DNA from 2 places in the uncultured Azonexus sp. genome. Region 1 is predicted to be linked to the other one. Evidence: predicted binding sites of a transcription regulator. Region 1 holds the regulator's gene; the other holds the start of a gene.

What was found. The regulator sigma-54, encoded in region 1, starts transcription at its own class of promoters, with help from an activator protein. The targets are predictions, from matches to a motif close to TGGCACGCTTNCTGCTNA.
Region 2: the regulator sigma-54 is predicted to act here: its motif matches at 5,790-5,807, upstream of nifL (nitrogen fixation negative regulator NifL).

What each region holds. Positions count from the first base shown of each region.
Region 1 is NZ_CALJNI010000004.1:69,547-78,971, reverse strand. Features, by position in the region: gene Q0799_RS03010 (adenylate/guanylate cyclase domain-containing protein) at 1-308, shown strand, start outside; gene hprK (HPr(Ser) kinase/phosphatase) at 329-1,264, opposite strand; gene ptsN (PTS IIA-like nitrogen regulatory protein PtsN) at 1,273-1,722, opposite strand; gene raiA (ribosome-associated translation inhibitor RaiA) at 1,774-2,097, opposite strand; gene Q0799_RS02990 (RNA polymerase factor sigma-54) at 2,112-3,566, opposite strand; gene lptB (LPS export ABC transporter ATP-binding protein) at 3,591-4,325, opposite strand; gene recX (recombination regulator RecX) at 4,322-4,756, opposite strand; gene recA (recombinase RecA) at 4,749-5,771, opposite strand; gene Q0799_RS02970 (hypothetical protein) at 5,984-6,187, shown strand; gene Q0799_RS02965 (pseudouridine synthase) at 6,188-6,868, shown strand; gene Q0799_RS02960 (sodium:solute symporter family protein) at 6,911-8,329, shown strand; gene Q0799_RS02955 (VanZ family protein) at 8,361-9,425, shown strand, end outside.
Region 2 is NZ_CALJNI010000017.1:57,589-67,013, reverse strand. Features, by position in the region: gene Q0799_RS12345 (helix-hairpin-helix domain-containing protein) at 1-141, opposite strand, end outside; gene Q0799_RS12340 (RnfH family protein) at 260-532, opposite strand; gene Q0799_RS12335 (electron transport complex subunit E) at 544-1,218, opposite strand; gene rsxG (electron transport complex subunit RsxG) at 1,228-1,842, opposite strand; gene Q0799_RS12325 (RnfABCDGE type electron transport complex subunit D) at 1,842-2,927, opposite strand; gene rsxC (electron transport complex subunit RsxC) at 2,924-4,444, opposite strand; gene Q0799_RS12315 (RnfABCDGE type electron transport complex subunit B) at 4,456-4,983, opposite strand; gene rsxA (electron transport complex subunit RsxA) at 4,996-5,574, opposite strand; gene nifL (nitrogen fixation negative regulator NifL) at 5,850-7,370, shown strand; gene nifA (nif-specific transcriptional activator NifA) at 7,385-8,998, shown strand; gene Q0799_RS12295 (methyl-accepting chemotaxis protein) at 9,097-9,425, shown strand, end outside.

The DNA of each region.
Region 1 (9,425 bases):
TGCGCTACCGGGGCAAGGCTTACCTGATCGACGACAATACGCCGGTCCTCAGCCTGGGACGCGATCCTTCCTGCGCCATGCTGATCCAGAACCGCAAGGTATCGCGCATGCACGCGCGCATCGAGCGCCGGCGCGATGGCTATTACCTGATCGACACCAGCACCAACGGCAGTTTCCTGAGCATGCAGGGCCGCCAGGAAATCGCCCTGCGCAAGCATGAAATCCTGCTCGAGGGCAGCGGTGTCGTGTGTTTCGGCAGCTCGCTCAACGATCCGGCGGCTGACCGGGTCGAATTCGAACACCTCTGATCAGTCGCCGCCGGCGCGGCTCAGACGTCCTCGTCGTTCATCATGCGGCTCTGCCGCTCGACGAAATCCTGCATGCTGTCGATGCCGCGATATTGCAGGATGGTGTTGCGCACCGCAGCTTCCATCAATACCGCCAGGTTGCGCCCGGCAGCCACCGGAATCACCACCTTGCGGATCGGCACGCCGAGCACATCCTGGCTTTGCGCGTCGAGCGGCAGACGCGGCGCGTCTTCCATGGACACCGTCCGCTGCAGGTGCACGATCAGCTTCAGCTTCATCTTGCGGCGCGAGGCGGTCTCGCCGAAGATGGTGCGGATGTTGAGCAGGCCGAGGCCGCGGACTTCGAGGAAGTCGCGCAGCATGCCGGGGCAGCGGCCTTCGATGGTGGTCGGCGCGATCCGGGCCATCTCGACCACATCGTCGGCAACCAGGCCATGGCCGCGCGAGATCAGCTCCAGCGCCAGTTCGGATTTGCCGACCCCGGAATCGCCGGTAATCAGCACGCCCATGCCGAGCACGTCCATGAACACGCCGTGCAGGCTGATGGTATCGGCCAGGCGGGCCGACAGGTAAATGCGCAGGTGATCGATGACCGCCGAACAGTGCTTGGGCGACAGGATCAGCGGCACGTCGGCGGCCTTGCAGGCATCGACGATGAATTCGGGGGGCTTCAGGCCGTCGGCAACGATCATCGCCGGCGTGCGGGCCGACAGCAGGTCGATGAACATCTGGCCGAAGCGCCGCTCACCGATGCGCATGGCCCAGTCGTATTCGGCCTGCCCCATGACCTGCAGGCGTTCCGGGTGAATGATGTTGATGTGGCCGACGACGTCGGCACCGTAATTGCTGGCGGCCTTGAGCTCAATGCGCCGGTCGTTGCGCTGACCGGCCAGCCAGTTGAACAACAGCTTCTCGCGGTTGTCCTGGTACAACTGCTCCAGGCTGATGTGCCGCACGGCGCCGGTCAGGACTTCTTGAACAGTGCCAGCACCGCTTCGGCGTCCGGGGCGGCCTGCAAGGCTTCGCGGAAGGCGCGGTCGGAAAAGCGCTGAGCCAGTTCGGACAGGATCTGCAGATGCTCTTCGGTCGCCTGTTCCGGTACCAGCAACACGAACAGCAGGGTAACCGGACGGCCGTCCGGCGAATCGAAGGGAATCGGCGTCGCCAGACGGATCAGCGCGCCGGCAGCCTGCTGGAGGCCCTTGATCCGGCCGTGGGGAATGGCCACGCCCTGGCCAAGGCCCGTGGAGCCGAGCTTTTCGCGTGCGAACAGGCTGTCGAAAATCAACGAACGCGACATGTCGAGCCGGCTTTCGAACAGCATGCCGGCCTGTTCAAAAACGCGTTTCTTGCTGCTCGCATCCAGGTCGAGCAGGACCTGATCGGCAGTCAGAATGTTGTCTAGAGGGTTCATGGGAACTTTGCAGCAAAGAAACCGCACCCCTCGGGGTGCGGTCGGTCAGGCTTAGTCGTCGATGTGCATGGACGGCTTTTCGCCACGATGGTGGTCCTGCATCTTCTGCTTGTACTTCTGGACCTGGCGGTCGAGCTTGTCGAACATGGCGTCGATGGCGGCGTAGAGATCGTCCCCGGCTTCTTCGACATGCATGTCCTTGCCCGGAACGTGAACGGTGACTTCGGCCTTCTGCTTCAGCTTTTCAACGGAAAGCACGACGCTGGCGCCGGTAACCTTGTCGAAATGACGGAGTACGGGATCGAGCTTGTTCTCGACGTATTCGCGCAGTGCCGGGGTGACTTCGATATGGTGACCGCTGATTTGCAGATTCATTTTTTCTCCTCTCTCTACAGGGTCTTGCGTAAATTGACCGGCGGGATGTTGAGCGATTCACGGTATTTGGCAACCGTGCGTCGGGCAACGACAATTCCCTGCTGGCCTAGTATTTCGGATAATTGACTATCCGACAAGGGCTTCTTGCCATCTTCCGCCGAAATCAATTGCTTGATCAGGGCACGAATGGCCGTGGCAGAACAGGCACCACCGGTGTCGGTGGACACATGGCTGCCGAAGAAGTATTTCAGTTCGAAGATGCCGCGCGGCGTGGCCATGTATTTCTGGCTGGTGACGCGGGAAATCGTCGATTCGTGCAGGCCGAGCAGGTCGGCAATCTCGCGCAGCACCAGTGGCCGCATCGCCACTTCGCCATGTTCGAAAAACTGGCGCTGGCGGTCCACGATGGCCTGGGTGACGCGGTGGATGGTATCGAAACGCTGCTGGATGTTCTTGATCAGCCAGCGGGCTTCCTGCAACTGGCCGCTCAGGTTGCCGTTACCACGGCGCTGGCGGGCGAGGATGTCGGCGTACAGGCGGTTGACGCGCAGGCGCGGGTAGGCGTCCGGGTTGATGTAGGCCGTCCATTTACCCTTGAGCTTCTTCACGATCACGTCGGGCGTGATGTAGCGCGCTTCGTCCTGCGCGTAACCGGCGGCCGGCCGCGGATTGAGGCTGGTGATCAGCTCGTGCGCGCCACGCAGGATCTCGTCGTCGCAACCGGTCAGGCGACGGATCTTGACGAAATCGCGGGCAGCCAGCAATTCCAGGTGCTTGTCGGCAATGGTCAGGGCCAGCGTGCGCTCGGCGCAATCCTCTTCGGCCTGCAACTGCAACAGCAGGCATTCGCGCAGGTCGCGCGCACCGATCCCGGTCGGATCGAAATTCTGGATATGGCGCAGGGCGATTTCGAGTTCCTCGAGTTCGACTTCGTACTCGGGCGGCAGGGTTTCCAGCAGCTCTTCCAGCGGCGTGGCGAGATAGCCGTCGTCGCTGAGCGCTTCGATCAGGAAGCGGACCAGGCTGCGATCGCGATCGCTCAACTGGGTCATGCCCAACTGCCAGCCCAGGTGCTCGCGCAGGCTGACGCTGGAAGCGTGGGCATCCTGCGGATCGTTGTCGTCTTCCTCGTCGCGGCCGGCGCCGGTGAAGGTGCCGGCATCGCTGGACCAGCGATCGTCGTCGACATCGCCAGGCGTCATCGGCGGCTCGCCCTGGGCATCCTCGCGCGATTCGCTCGCCGGCGCAGGTTCGCTGACCGGTTTGTCGGGCGAATCGAACTGCTGGGCACCGGCGAAGGACTCGCCCGGCCCGTCATCGTCGCGCTCGAGCATCGGGTTTTCCAGCAGGTAGCGTTCGATTTCCTGCTGCATCTCGACGGTCGACAACTGCAGCAGCTTGATCGACTGCTGTAATTGCGGCGTCAGGGCCAGATGCTGCGAAAGCTTGAGCTGAAGTGCCGGTTTCATTGATGCAATCTTGGTTTGGCGAGGTCAGAGGCGGAAATGCTCGCCGAGATAAACCTTGCGTACACTCTCATTGTCGACAATTTCCTCCGGACGTCCAGAGGAAAGTACATGACCGGCGTTGATGATCACCGCGTGATCGCAGATGCCGAGCGTCTCGCGCACGTTGTGATCGGTGATCAGGACACCGATGCCGCGTTCCTTGAGGAAGCGGATGATCTTCTGGATTTCCAGCACGGCAATCGGATCGACCCCGGCAAACGGCTCGTCGAGCAGGATGAAGCGCGGATTGGTGGCCAGCGCGCGGGCAATTTCGACACGCCGCCGTTCGCCGCCGGACAGTGCCGCTGCATTCACGTGGCGGACATGGGTGATGTGCAGTTCGTTGAGCAGGCTTTCCAGTCGCTGGCTGCACTCGTCGGGTGAAAGCTTCTGCAGTTCGAGCACGGCGAGGATGTTTTCCTCGACGTTGAGCTTGCGGAACACCGAGGCCTCCTGCGGCAGGTAGGACAGACCGGTACGGGCACGCGAATGCATCGGCTGGTGGGTGAGGCGCTCGTCGTCGATATAGACTTCGCCGCCATCGGCAGCCACCAGGCCGACGATCATGTAGAAACAGGTGGTCTTGCCGGCACCGTTCGGCCCGAGCAGACCGACCACTTCGCCGGAGCGCACCGAGAAGGAGACGTCTTCGACGACGGTGCGCGCCTTGTAACGCTTTTTCAGGTTGTGCGCGGACAGGGTGGCGGTTGGCTGGCTCATTCTTCACTGGCTCCGCGCAGGGTCTGGCGGATCGCTTCTGCAGAAAAGCCGCGATATTGCAGGAAACGCATCTGTTTGGCACGTTCTTCTGCAGATTGGGGGGGCTGCCCGAACTTTTTCGCCCAGATCGCCCGGCAGCGCTCGCCCTCGTCGCCGGCCTCGGGCAGGGCGGCTTCGATGTCGCCATCGCTGACGCCCTTTTGCCGCAATTCCTGGCGCAGGCGGCCGTTGCCGTAGCGATTGGCGCGCGCCGAAACGCGCTGGCTGGCATAACGGGTATCCGACAGCAGGTGCTCGGCCTGCAAGGCATCGAGCACCGCCGTCAGGGCTTCTTCACTGTCGGCATGCGCCGCGAGTTTGGCATGCAGTTCGGCCCGGCTGTGATCCCGCCGGGTCAGGCACTGCAAGGCACGCACCCGCAGATCAGCCATTGGCGGCCTTGCTCGGTTTGATCACGGTGGTGCTCGCCGCCTCGCGGATGCCGGCTTCGATTTCCTGGGCAATTTCCGGGTGCGACTTGAGGAACTCGCGGGCGTTGTCCTTGCCCTGGCCGATCTTCTCGCCCTTGTACGAATACCAGGCACCGGATTTGTCGACCAGCTTGTGAGCGACGCCCATTTCGACGATCTCGCCCTCGCGGGAAATCCCCTCGCCGTAGAGGATGTCGAAGATGGCCTCGCGGAACGGCGGCGACACCTTGTTCTTGACCACCTTGACGCGGGTTTCGCTGCCGACCACCTCGTCGCCCTTCTTGATCCCGCCGATGCGGCGGATGTCGAGACGGACCGAAGCGTAGAACTTGAGCGCGTTGCCGCCGGTGGTGGTTTCCGGCGAGCCGAACATGACACCGATCTTCATCCGGATCTGGTTGATGAAGATGACCAGCGTGTTGGTCTTCTTGATGTTGGCGGTCAGCTTGCGCAGCGCCTGCGACATCAGGCGGGCGTGCAGGCCGACCATCTGGTCGCCCATCTCGCCCTCGATTTCGGCACGCGGGGTGAGGGCGGCCACGGAGTCGACGACGATGATGTCGACCGAGCCGGAACGGACCAGCATGTCGGCGATTTCCAGCGCCTGTTCGCCGGTATCGGGCTGCGAGATCAGCAGCTCGCCGACATTGACGCCGAGTTTCTGGGCATATTGCGGATCGAGCGCATGTTCGGCATCGATGAAGGCAGCGGTACCGCCAAGCTTCTGCATCTCGGCGACGACCTGCAGACAGAGCGTGGTCTTGCCCGACGATTCCGGACCGTAGATCTCGACCACCCGGCCGCGCGGCAGGCCGCCGACGCCGAGTGCGATGTCGAGGCCGAGCGAGCCGGTCGACACGACCTGGATGCCCTCGTCGATTTCGGCATCGCCCATCTTCATGATGGAACCCTTGCCGAACTGCTTTTCGATCTGTTGCAGCGCTGCGGCGAGCGCCTTTGCCTTGTTGTCGTCCATGTTCTTACCTCGAAACGTTATGTGGATTATGGCACAGGGCCATGGATGGAACAAAAATTGCTCAATGACTGCATCGAAAGCCGTTTTGCCGAAATGACAATGGCAAATACGGATTTTAGGGAAGATGGCGGCAGGCGCGGTATATTCTTCGCCCCTTGCCTGCGCCGCTAAAACCATCACCGGCCAAACACTGTACAACTATACAGTATTCAATGAAAAAACCATTGCTCCTTTCGTATGCGCTCGCCGGCCTGCTACTGGCCACCGGCACCCAGGCCGCACCGGCGCCCTGGCACTGGTGGGTCAGCAAGGCGGACGGTGCGCGCATCTGCATGCAGACCCCGCCGGGCGAAGGCTGGGCCTACAGCCGCGGCCCCTACCGCGATGCCCGGTGCACGCTGCCGGCCCGTCGCTGAATGAGCGTCTATCTGCCGCCGACCGATGCGCTGACGATCATCCATGTCGATGACGGACTGGTGGTCGTGGGCAAGCCGTCCGGGCTGCTTTCCGTCCCCGGCCGCGGCGAGGACAAGCAGGATTGCGTGATCAGCCGCCTGCTGCGCGATTTCCCGGAAGCGATGATCGCCCACCGACTCGACATGTCGACCTCGGGACTGCTCGTCGTGGCGCGGGGCGAAGCGATGCAGAAGGCGATGTACAAACTGTTCCGCGACCGCGCCGTGGACAAGCGCTATCTGGCCACGGTCGCCGGCGTGGTCGAAGCGGATGCCGGCGAGATCGACCTGCCGCTGATCTGCGACTGGCCGAACCGCCCCCGGCAGATGGTCAGCCACGAACTGGGCAAGCCTTCGCTGACCCGCTTCCGCGTCATCGAACGCTGCACGGCTGAACAACTGACGCGGATCGAACTGGAACCAGTGACCGGCCGTTCGCACCAGTTGCGGGTCCATCTGGCCGCGCTCGGCCACCCCATACTGGGCGACGAACTCTACGCCGGGGCTGCCGCCGAACGGGCGCCGCGCCTGCTGTTGCATGCGGCAGAAATTGCCTTCGTCCATCCGCAAAGCGGCAAGCCGGTGAAATTTGTCAGTCCGGCACCTTTTTTTCCCATCGCCAAAGCCGCAATAACCTTATAATCCCTCGCGTTTTCAACCCCTTGCCGCAGTCGACCCCACGCCATGCTGATCTGGTTCGTCGTCATCTATCTCGTCATTTCCATCGGCATCGGCCTGTACGCCGCCACCCGCGTCCATAGCGCCCGCGACTACATCGTCGCCGGCCGCAACCTGCCTTTCCCCTTCATCCTGGCAATGGTCTTCGCCACCTGGTTCGGCGCCGAAACCGTACTCGGCATTTCCGCCACCTTCATCGACGAAGGCTTTCGCGGGCTGATTTCCGACCCGCTCGGCGCCTCGGTCTGCCTGGTGCTGTTCGGCCTGGTCTTCGCCCGCCCGCTGTACCGCCTGAACCTGCTGACGCTGGGCGACTTCTTCCGGGTCCGTTACAACCGCCATACCGAAGTCGCACTGTCCACCGCCATCATCGTTTCCTACCTCGGCTGGGTCGGCGCCCAGATGGCCGCGCTCGGCCTGGTCTTCAACGTCCTCTCCGACGGCGCCATCGCGGTCAACCACGGCATCCTCATCGGCGCCGGCGTGGTCCTCGTCTACACCCTGTTCGGCGGCATGTGGTCGGTGGCGATGACCACCTTCGTCCAGATGATCGTCATCGTCCTCGGACTGATCTACGTGACCTGGCTGGCCGGCGACATGGCCGGCGGCTTCTCGACCGTGCTCGACAAGGCGGCCGCCGAAGGCAAGCTCAACTTCCTGCCGACCGCCGACCTGATCGACATCCTCTCGTGGATTGCCGCCTTGCTGACCATGGCCCTGGGGTCGATCCCGCAACAGGACGTTTTCCAGCGAGTGAATGCCTCGAAAAACGAATGGGTCGCCGTCTGGGGCACGACCATCGGCGGCGTCTGCTATTTCTTCTTCGCCGCGGTGCCGCTGTTCCTCGCCTATTCGGCGACGATCATCGACCCGGCCATGGTCGAGCGTTTCATGGCCGAGGATTCGCAACTGATCCTGCCGCAACTGATCGTCGATTACATGCCGATGGCGGCCCAGATCGTCTTCTTCGGCGCCTTGCTGTCGGTGATCATGAGTACCGCCTCGGGCACCTTGCTGGCCCCGGCGGTGACCTTCTCGGAAAACATCCTGCGCGGCTACATCCGCGACATGAGCGACCGCCAGCTGCTGCTCGCCACGCGCGGCGCAGTCGTCGTATTCACCTGCCTGGTTGCTGCCTACGCGGTATCGACCAACGCCACCATCCATCACATGGTCGAAAGCGCCTACCGGATCACCCTGTCCGGCGCCTTCGTGCCGCTGGTCGCCGGTCTGTTCTGGCGCCGTGCCAACAACCTCGGCGCCGCCCTGGCGATCATCTTCGGCATCGGCACCTGGCTGTTCTGCGAACTCTTCGTACCCGAAGGCGACATCGAGCCACAACTCTACGGCCTGATCGCCAGCGCCATCGGCATGCTGATCGGCGCCTACCTGCGCCCGGCCCGCGACGCCGCCACGGCAAGCTGACGCCGGCGTGCGCAGAGCCTAGAATTCCGCCATGTCCCAACATGGCCGGCGCCCCATCGTTCTCGCCCGTTACCTGGCGCTGGCCTGGTGCGGGCTGATCGTCTACGGCAGCCTGCACCCGTTCAGCGGCTGGCAGGATCTGGGCGTCCCGCTGCTGGCCTTCCTTGAGGCCGGCTGGCCCAAATACTGGACGGCCTTCGACCTGGCCGCCAATGTCGCCGTCTATCTGCCGCTCGGCTTCTTCCTGGTCCTTGCGTTGAGCCGGTTGCCCGGGCGTTTCACCGCCTTGTGCCTGGCCACGCTGTTGGCCGGCGGGCTGAGCCTGGCTATGGAAATCCTGCAGAACTGGCTGCCCACGCGTATTCCGTCGAATCTCGACCTGGCCTGCAATACCCTGGGCGGACTGATCGGCGCCATCTGGGCGCAGCGTCTCGGGCCACGGGTATTTTCCCGTCTCGAATCGACGGCGCACCGCCTGCTGGCACCGCTGCCGCACGGCGAGCTCGGCCTGACCTTGCTGGGCCTGTGGATGATGGTGCCGCTGTCGCCGGAAACCCTGCTGTTTGGCGCCGGCGACTTGCGCCAGCTACTGTCCTACACGCCGCCGATTCCCTTTTCGGCCGACAGCTATGCGCTGATCGAAGCCGGCATCACTGCCTGCAATGCAGTCGCCGTCGGCCTGATCCTGCGCGGGCTGCTGGCCAGGCGGCGTTTCGCCTACCTGATCGTGCCGATGTTCCTGCTCTGCGGACTGGCGGTGCGCATGCTCGGCGCCGCCATCCTGGTCAGTCCGGCCGAGGCCATGGCCTGGCTGACGCCGGGCGCCCGCCAGGGCCTGCTCGCCGCCGCCGCCGTGCTGCTGCTGAGCCTGTGGTTGCCGGCCCGCGCCAGCCTGCTGCTGGCCGCCCTGGCGCTGATCGCCGGCACCCTGCTGGTCAACCTGGCGCCGGCCAATCCGTACTCCGCCGCCGCACTGGCCGCCTGGCGACAAGGGCACTTTCTCAATTTCAACGGTCTAACCCGGCTGGTCGCCAGCCTCTGGCCCTTCCTGGCGCTGCCTTTCCTGTGGCTGACCGTCAGGGGCATGCGCTGGCGT
Region 2 (9,425 bases), on a different contig from region 1:
CCAGTGGGTGCCATCGGCCAGATCGGCTTCGGCCAGGCTGACATCGGCGTTGAGATGGACGAAGTCGCCATCCAGACAGTAACCATGATTGGCACCAAGCGCGGTCATGGCGTCGGCGGCGGAATAATTCGTCGTATGCACGGGCATCTCCCAGGGACAAGGCCGCGCATTATAGGACAGAAATATTTCAATACAATCAATTATTTACGCACAAATACGGTGCATAAACCGGTATTCCAATGTCGCAAAAACGACAATCCTATTCGTCTTCGTCGCTGTCCTTGCGCGGCACCGTCGCCGGGTCGCAGATGATGGCCCGGTAGATTTCGACGCGGTCGCCGGGACGCAAGGCAGCGTCGAGCTTGGCCAGTTTGCCGAAGACGCCGACTTTCTGCGCGGCCAGGTCGATATGCGGAAACTGTTTGAGAATGCCGGAGCGCTCGATGGCTTCCTGCACCGTAGCGCTGTCCGGGACTTCGATGTTCAGCCAGACCTGCTGGCCGGGTTCGGAATAGGCGACGCCAATCTGCATGTCTGTACTCCTCAGGCGGCAGCCGGTTCAGCGCTGGCGGCTTCACGTTCCGCCAGCTTGCGGTCGATGATGCGCTTGCCGGCAAGCAGGAAAGCCAGCGCGGCGAATCCACCGGGCGGCAGGATCATCAGCAGGGCACCGCCATAGCCAGGCACCTGCACTTCGAGAAAGGAAAAAGCTGGCCCAAGCAGTTGCGAAGCCTGGGCAAACAGGGTGCCAGCACCGAGGAACTCGCGTACCAGCCCGACCACGGTCAGCGCCCCGGTGAACCCCATGCCCATGGCCAGCCCATCAACCGCGCTGGCGAGCACGCCATTGCGTGCAGCAAAAGCCTCTGAACGGCCGAGAATGGCGCAATTGGCAACAATCAGCGCGATGAACAGACCGAGCACCTTGTACAGTTCGTGCAACCAGGCGTTCATCGCCAGATCGACGACGGTGACCAAGGTGGCGATCAGCACGATGAAAACCGGAATTCGCACCTGGGCGCTGACCACCTTGCGGATCAGCGACACCAGCACGTTGGCACTGACCAGCACCGCCGTACTGGCCAGCCCCATGCCCAGACCGTTGGTGCCGCTGGTGGTCACCGCCATCAACGGGCACAACGCCAGCATCTGCGCGAAAACGACGTTCTGTTCCCACAGCCCGTCCTTGATGATCCTGCCGTACTGGATGTCGCTCATCGTTATCTCCTAGGCCGCCTGACCGGTGATTTCCGCCTTGTGGGCAGTGAAGAACTCCAAACCGCCCTTGACCGCCTTGACCACGGCGCGCGGCGTGATGGTGGCGCCAGCAAACTGGTCGAAGACGCCGTTATCCTTCTTCACGCCCCAACGCTCCGGCGTTGGATCAAGCAGCGACTTGTCGTTGAAACTCAGCACCCAGTTATCCTTCTTGATCTCGATCTTGTCGCCCAAACCTGGCGTTTCCGTGTGCTTGAGAACACGCACACCGAGCGTGCGGCCATCCATGTCAACCGCCATCAGCACCTGGATTTCGCCGGAATAGCCGCGCTCGGCCACCTTGAACAGCACCGCCTTGAGTGCCTCGCCCTGGCGGGCACGATAGATGGTCACCGTCTTGCCATTGCGGTCGACCTCGACCGTATCCTTGAGAAAATCGTTGTCGGCCAGACCGGCCGGCAGCACGTCGGACAGCGAATCGCGCAGATCCTTGGCTTCGGCCGCCGCAATGGCCGGCGCCGTGGCGTCGGACACCACCGCCAGCGCACCGCTGGCGAGCAGGGCGACAATGCCGAGCAACAGCGGCTGGTAGCCGAGTTTGTCGCGCAGGGTATCGAGGTTCATCAGGCGTTCTCCGGAATGTCGAGCGGCTTGCCTTTACGGTCGCGGCCGAGGATGCGCGGCTTGCAGAAGCGGTCGATGACCGGCGTCATGGCATTCATCAGCAACACGGCGAAGGCCACGCCTTCCGGGTAGCCGCCGAAACTGCGGATCACCCAGGTGAGCAGGCCGATGCCCAGGCCGAAGACGATCTGGCCAGTGGTTGTGTTTGGCGAGGTCACGTAATCGGTGGCGATGAAGAAGGCGCCGAGCATCAGCGCGCCGGACAGCAGGTGCGCCTCGGCCGACAGGAAACGGCCCGGTTCGACGGCATGAGCGATCGCCGCCGGGATGGCGACGCCGGCGAGTACGGCCAGCGGTGCATGCCAGGTGATGACGCGGGTGATCAGCAGGTAGAGGCCACCGCACAGGATCAGCACCGCCGCCGATTCGCCGAAACTGCCGGCGCGCATGCCGATCCACGACAGGTCGGGGCCGGCGTGCAGCGCTGTCGCCAGCTCGATGCCGCGGGCCAGTTCGGTCTTGGCGTGACCGAGCAGGGTGGCGCTGGTCATCGCGTCCGGCACCGGCAGGCTGGTAAGGAAGATGCGCAGGCTGCTGACGAAATCGGGCGTTGGCAGCGTGCTCATCGGCAAGGGCACAACCCACAAAGTCAGCGGCAACGGGAAGGACACCAGCAGCGCCACCCGCGCCACCATGGCCGGGTTGAACACGTTCTGACCGAGCCCGCCGAATACCTGCTTGCCGATGACGATGGCGATGAAACCGCCGACTACCGCCACCCACCACGGCGCCCAGGGCGGCAGGGTCATCGCCAGCAGCCAGCCGGTGAGCACGGCCGAGCCGTCGAACAGTGTCGCCTTGACGCGTGGCGTACCCATCAGCTTCAGCGACAGGGCCTCGAAGGCGACGCAGGAGAGGATGGTCAGCGCCCACAGGAAGAAGGCCGGCCAGCCGTACAGCCAGAAACCGTAAAGGGTCGCCGGCAGCAAGGCCAGTTGCACGCGGAACATGGTCCGGCTGACCGAATTGCCGCCATGGGCATGTGGCGAGGCGACCGTCTGGGCAGTCAGGGTGGCGGGGGTCATGCGCTTTCTCCCTCGGTGGCGCCGGCGGTTTCGCTGGCCTGCTTGGCAGCGGCAGCTTCGCGTTCGGCCTTGCGCTTGGCGGCGGCTTCGGCTTTCTCGCGCGCTTCGCGGTCCAGGCGTTCCTGGCGTTGCTGGGCCAGCTTCTTGGTCGCGTCGTTACGCAGCTTGTTGCGATCCTGCGCCGCCAGTTCGCCCTTGGCATGAACGAAATACTGGACCAGCGGGATCTTCGACGGGCAGACATAGGCGCAACAGCCGCAGGCGATGCAGTCCTTGAGGCCGATGCCGACCGCCTCGTCGTAAGCCGAATTGCGGATGCGGGCGCTCATTTCCAGCGGCAGCAGGCCCATCGGACAGGCTTTCACGCAACTGCCGCAGCGGATGCAGGGATCGGGCTCCTGGGCGGCGACTTCCTGCGCGTCGAACGCCAGGATGCCGCTGGTGCCCTTAACCACCGGCACGCGCCAATGCGGAATCTGCATGCCCATCATCGGCCCGCCCATGACCCGGCGTGCCAACCCGATGCCGTCGCCCTTGAGGCCGCCGGCAAAGGCGATCACTTCTTCGGCCAGGGTGCCAACCAGCACCTCGATATTGCCCGGGTCGTTGGCGCAGTTGCCATTGACCGTGACCACCCGCGAAATCAGCGGCCGGCCGTCGCGAATCGCCGCACGCACGGCCAGTGCCGTACCGACGTTATGAACCAGAATGCCGATGTCGAAGGTGCGACTCTCGGCAGCCACTTCCTTGCCGGTCAGCGCCTGTACCAGTTGTTTTTCCGAGCCCATCGGATAACGCGCCGGAATCGGCCGAATGTGCACCTCGGCCACCGCAGCAGCGGCAGCCTGCATGGCGGCGATGGCTTCCGGCTTGTTGTCCTCGATGCCGACCAGCGCCTCGCGGGCACCGGTGGCGTGCAGCATGATGCGGATACCGTCGACGATGTCAGCCGCCCGGTCGCGCATCTGGCGGTCGTCGCAAGAGAGATAGGGTTCGCATTCGCCGCCGTTGATGACCAGCGTCTTGACCTTGGAGCGGGCAGCACCGGTCAGCTTGACCGCCGACGGGAAGGCGGCGCCGCCCAGGCCGACCACGCCGGCTGCCGCCACCCGCTTGCCGATCTCAGCGGGATCGAGGGCGAACGGGTCGGCACAACCCTGGCAATCGATCCATTCGTCGCGTCCGTCGGCCGCCAGGATGATCGCCGACAAGGTCAGGCCCGAGGGATGCGGCGCCGTGATGTCGGTCACCGCCGCGATGGTGCCCGACGTTGGTGCATGGATCGGCGCCGAGATCATGCCCTGCGCTTCAGCAATCAATTCGCCCTTCTTCACCTGCTGGCCAACCAGCACCACCGGCCGCGCCGGCCCGCCGAGATGCTGCTGCAGCGGCAGGTAGAGCTTTTCCGGCACCGGCATCACGCGCAGCGGCCGGTCGGCGGCGGGACGTTTGCGGTCGTCGGGATGCACGCCCCAGTCGTCGCCGAGGAAGTGCTTGAACAGATTCATGAATCCCATGATGTGAACTCTCAGGCCAGGCGGGGCTTGGGCATCACCCAGTGTTGCAGGGTGACCGGCACCGGTTTCATGACCAGCGCCTCGGTCGGACATTTTTCGATGCAGGCTTCGCAACCGGTGCAGGCCTCACGGAAGACGTTGTGGATCTGCTTCGGCCCACCGAGGATGGCGTCGGTCGGGCAGACCCGCGCGCAGCGGCAGCAGCCGATGCACAACTCCTCGGCAACCGTGGCGATTTTCGGACCGTCGTCGCCGAGCGCCGAGAGATCGACGGTCAGGCCGAGCTTGGCGGCAATCGCCGAAACCAGCGCCTTGCCGCCGGGCGGGCAGCAGGTGGCCGGGGCAGTTCCGGCGACGATGGCCTCGGCGGCACCGACGCAACCGGGATAACCGCACTGGCCGCAATTGGAACCGGGCATCAGATCGACCAGTTCATCGATGATGGGATTGCCCTCGACCTTGAGGAACTTGTTGGCGATGCCCAACGCGATGCCGAGGATGGCACCGAGCACGGTCAGGCTGAGGATGGCGGCGATCATGACAGTCCTCCCTTAGACGTTGAGGCCCGAGAAGCCCATGAAGGCCAGGGCGAGCAGGCTGATGGTGATGAAGGCAACGGGCGCCCCGGCGAAGGCCGCCGGCACGCGAGCCAGCGCCACGCGCTCGCGCAGGCCGGCGAAGATCAGCAGCACCAACGTGAAGCCGACCGCCGACCCGAACCCGTAGAGCAGGCTCTTGAACAGGCTGAACTCCTGCTGGACGTTGAGCAGCGCGACGCCGAGCACGGCGCAGTTGGTGGTGATCAGCGGCAGGTAGATGCCGAGCGACTGGTACAGCCCGGGACTGGTCTTCTTGACGAACATCTCGGTGAATTGCACGACCGACGCAATCACCAGGATGAAGGTCAGGATGCGCAGGTAGCCCAGACCGAGCGGCTGCAGCAGCCAGTTGTCGAGCATCCACGAGGCGGCGCTGGCCAGCATCAGCACGAAGGTCGTCGCCAACCCCATGCCGAAGGCACTATCGACGCTTTTGGAGACGCCCATGACCGGGCACAGACCAAGGAATTTGATCAACACGACATTGTTGACCAGCGCGGTGGAGAGCAGCAGTAACAGGATTTCGCTCATGGACGGAAGACTCGGGTTGGACGTCGCCGGCTTCACTGCATAAGCCGTGCCATCGCCGGTTTTCTCCTTCCCATGCCCGTTCAGCCCCTTTTTTGGTGGCGACACACCAAATTGGTGCATTTCCGGCAAAACAATTTGTCGCAAAGCCAACAGGAAATTGTCGAATTCATGCCGGGATCACGACAAACAGGGCTTTTGCAGCAAACCTCACAAGACGGCATGGAATCTGCTTTTAGCCGATCCAGACCCTTACCGGCCCTTCCCGGAGTTAGATCATGTCGGCTCAGCCCCTGACCCAGAACGACCTCAAAGACATCCTGCCGCCCGAGGTCTATCGCCAGGCAGTCCATCAGGCCGACCTGGCCATTTCGATCACCGATCCGTCGGCCCGCATCCTCTATGCCAACGACAGCTTCAGCCGGATCACCGGCTACAGCGCCGAGGACGTGATCGGCCTGAATGAATCCGTGCTCTCCAACCACACCACGCCACCGGCGCTGTACGCCGACATGTGGACCTCGCTCAAGGCCCGCCGCCCCTGGTCGGGCAAGCTGCTGAACAAGCGCAAATGCGGCGGCACCTATCTGGCCGAACTGTCGATCACCCCCGTTGTCGACAGCCAGGGCGAAATCACCCACTACCTCGGGATGCACCGGGACATCACCGAACTGCACCGACTGGAGCGCACGGTACTCAACCAGAAACAGTTGATCGAATCGGTGATCGACGCCTCGCCGGTGGCCTTTGCCCTGCTCGATCCGACCGGTCGCGTGGTCCTCGACAACCACGCCTACAAGAAACTGCTGACCGACATGCGGGTCAAGGAGCCGGCGCACCGCCTGCTCGACGCACTGGCGCCGGAGTGGTACGAAGCCCTGGCCAGCGATCCCGGGCAATGCGAGTTCAGCAACCGCGAGATGCGTCTCGACAGTCCCGGCGGCCGCGCCCGCTGGCTGTCGGTCAGCGCCTCGGTGATCGCCATGCAGAGCGAATGCGCCGACAGCTACTTCTGCGCCGCCGGCCAACCCGGCCTGCTGCTGGTCATTTCCGACATCACCAACCTGCGCGAGGAGCAGGAGCGGGCCAAGGGCGCCGCGCTGAAAGCTTCGCTGGCCGAGGAGGAACGCACGTCGGCGATCCGCGAAGGCCTGTCGGCGGCGGTGTTCCGCCTGGAAGAACCGCTCAACGTCATGGCCTCGGCAGTCGCCGTGCTCCAGCGCCGCGACCCGGCCAGCGCCGAAATGCTCAGGCACGCGCTCGACAACAGCCGCGAGCACATCGAATCGCTGCGCCAGGTGATCCCGCAAAGTCCGCAGGAGATCGTCATCCGCGTCAATCTCAACGAAATCCTGCGCGACGTGCTCGAAGTGTGCACGCCCCGCCTGCTCAGCGCCGGCATCACCGTCGACTGGCAACCCTCGGCGGTGCTGCCACCGCTGAACGGGCGGCCGCTGCAATTGCGCATGCTGTTCAAGGCGCTCGTCGAAAACGCCATCGAAGCCATGAACGTCAAGGGCTGGCCGCGTCGCGAGCTGCAGATCAGGAGCGAGGTCGTCGACGACTGCCTGCGCATCGCCGTCCTCGACAGCGGCCCGGGCATTCCGATGGAATGGCGGCACAAGGCGTTCGAGCCCTTCTTCACGGCCAAGAACGGCAGCGGCAAACATATCGGCACCGGCTTGTCGCGAGCCCAGCAGGTCGTCGCCGACCACGGCGGCATCATCGATCTCGACGAAAGCCCGGCCGGCGGCTGTGCCGCCATCGTCGAGTTCCGCGTCGACGGCGACCCGATCTGAGCAGGAAACACAGCATGCACGACCACCACACCCACCACGCCGCCGACGAATGCCCGCCCCCGGGCGGCTACTGTCGAACGCACGAACTGAACATCCTGCTGCTGTCGGCGCTCTATGCGGTCAGCCGGGTACTCAGCCGCTCGCTGGCCTTCAACGAGACCCTGCACGACCTGCTGCGCGTGCTGCATGACGAGGCCGGGCTGAGCCGCGGACTGATCGGCGTCGTCGATGCCGAAAGCGGCAAGCTCGCCATCCACACCATCTACAACCCCGACGGCCCGACCGCCGACAACGCGCAATACGGCCCCGGCGAAGGCATCATCGGCCTGATCCTGGAAAAACCCCGCACTTTCAAACTGGAACGCGTCGCCGACGAGCCGCGCTTCCTCAACCGGGTCGGCCTGTACGAACCGGAACTGCCCTTCATCGCCGTACCGATCAAGGTCGGCGGCAACCTCCAGGGCGTCCTCGCGGTCCAGCCGGAAGCCCCGGAAGACGGCCTGCTCGAGGAACGTGCCCAGTTCGTCGAGATGGTCGCCAACCTGATCGGCCAGAGCCTGAAGCTGTCGCTCGAAGTCCAGCAGGAAAAATCGACGCTGCTCGAGGAACGCGACCTGCTGCGCCGCACCGTCCGCCATCAGCACGGTTTCGACAGCATGGTCGGGCGCTCGGCGGTGATGCGCCGGGTCTTCGAACAGGCACGCATGGTCGCCAAGTGGAACACCACCGTGCTGATCCGCGGCGAAACCGGCACCGGCAAGGAACTGATCGCCAACGCCATCCATTACAACTCGCCGCGCGCGCGCAACATGCTGGTCAAGCTCAACTGCGCCGCGCTACCGGAAAACCTGCTCGAATCCGAACTCTTCGGCCATGAGCGCGGCGCCTTCACCGGTGCCGTCGAAGCGCGCAAGGGCCGCTTCGAACAGGCCAACGGCGGCACCCTCTTCCTCGACGAAATCGGCGAAGTGTCGGCGGCCTTCCAGGCCAAGCTGCTGCGCATCCTGCAGGAAGGCGAGTTCGAGCGCGTCGGCGGCAGCAAGACGATCAAGGTCGATGTGCGCATCATCGCCGCCACCCACCGCGATCTGGAAACCGCCGTCGAAATGGGCGACTTCCGCGAGGACTTGTTCTACCGCCTGAACGTCATGCCGCTGTTCCTGCCGCCACTGCGCGAACGCATCGAGGATATCCCGGAAATCGCCCGTCACCTGCTGACCAAGATCGGCAACGACCAGAAGCGCAAGCTGACGCTCAGCGACATGGCCCAGCGCCGGCTGGCCAGCCACGACTGGCCGGGCAACGTGCGCGAACTGGAAAACTGCCTGGAACGCGCCGCCGTGCTGTCCGAAGACGGGCTGATCGATGTCGACCTGATCCGCTTCCCGAGCAGCCGCGAACGCAGTTCGGCCCGACCGCTGAAGACGGCGGTGCCAAGCGGCGAGATGCCGCCGCCGGCGAGCGAAGTCGATATCAACGATCCCTCGCTGTCCGAACGCGAACGCGTCATCGCCGCGCTGGAACAGGCCGGCTGGGTCCAGGCCAAGGCCGCCCGCATCCTCGGCATGACGCCGCGCCAGATCGCCTACCGCATCCAGACGCTGAACATCGAGGTCAAGCAGTTCTGACCCACCCGGAGCAGCGACCCATTTCCGTAACAAGGGCCGGCGACAATGTGCCCGGCCCTTGTTCGGCCAAGATTTCACAGCTATCAGGAATTCCAAGCATGCAGCGTTCTCCCTTCATCCGCAGCGCCTTCGTTGAGGTCGTCTTTCTCAACGCGCTGCTGTTCATCGCCGGCATCATCGGCATGGCCACGCACGGCTGGCTGCCGCTGGACTGGCTGTGGTTCAGCTGCCTGATGGCCTTCGGCCTGGGCAGCGGCTTCTTCTACCTGCACAAGCTGCGCGTCGCGCTGACCCCGCTGAACCACATTTCCCGCGTCGCCACCGAAATCTCGCGCGGCGTCATCGGCCAGCGTATCCCCGACCTGCGGCGCAAGGATGAACTCGGCGTGGTCTGCGACAACGTCAATGCCATGCTGGAACAGATGGA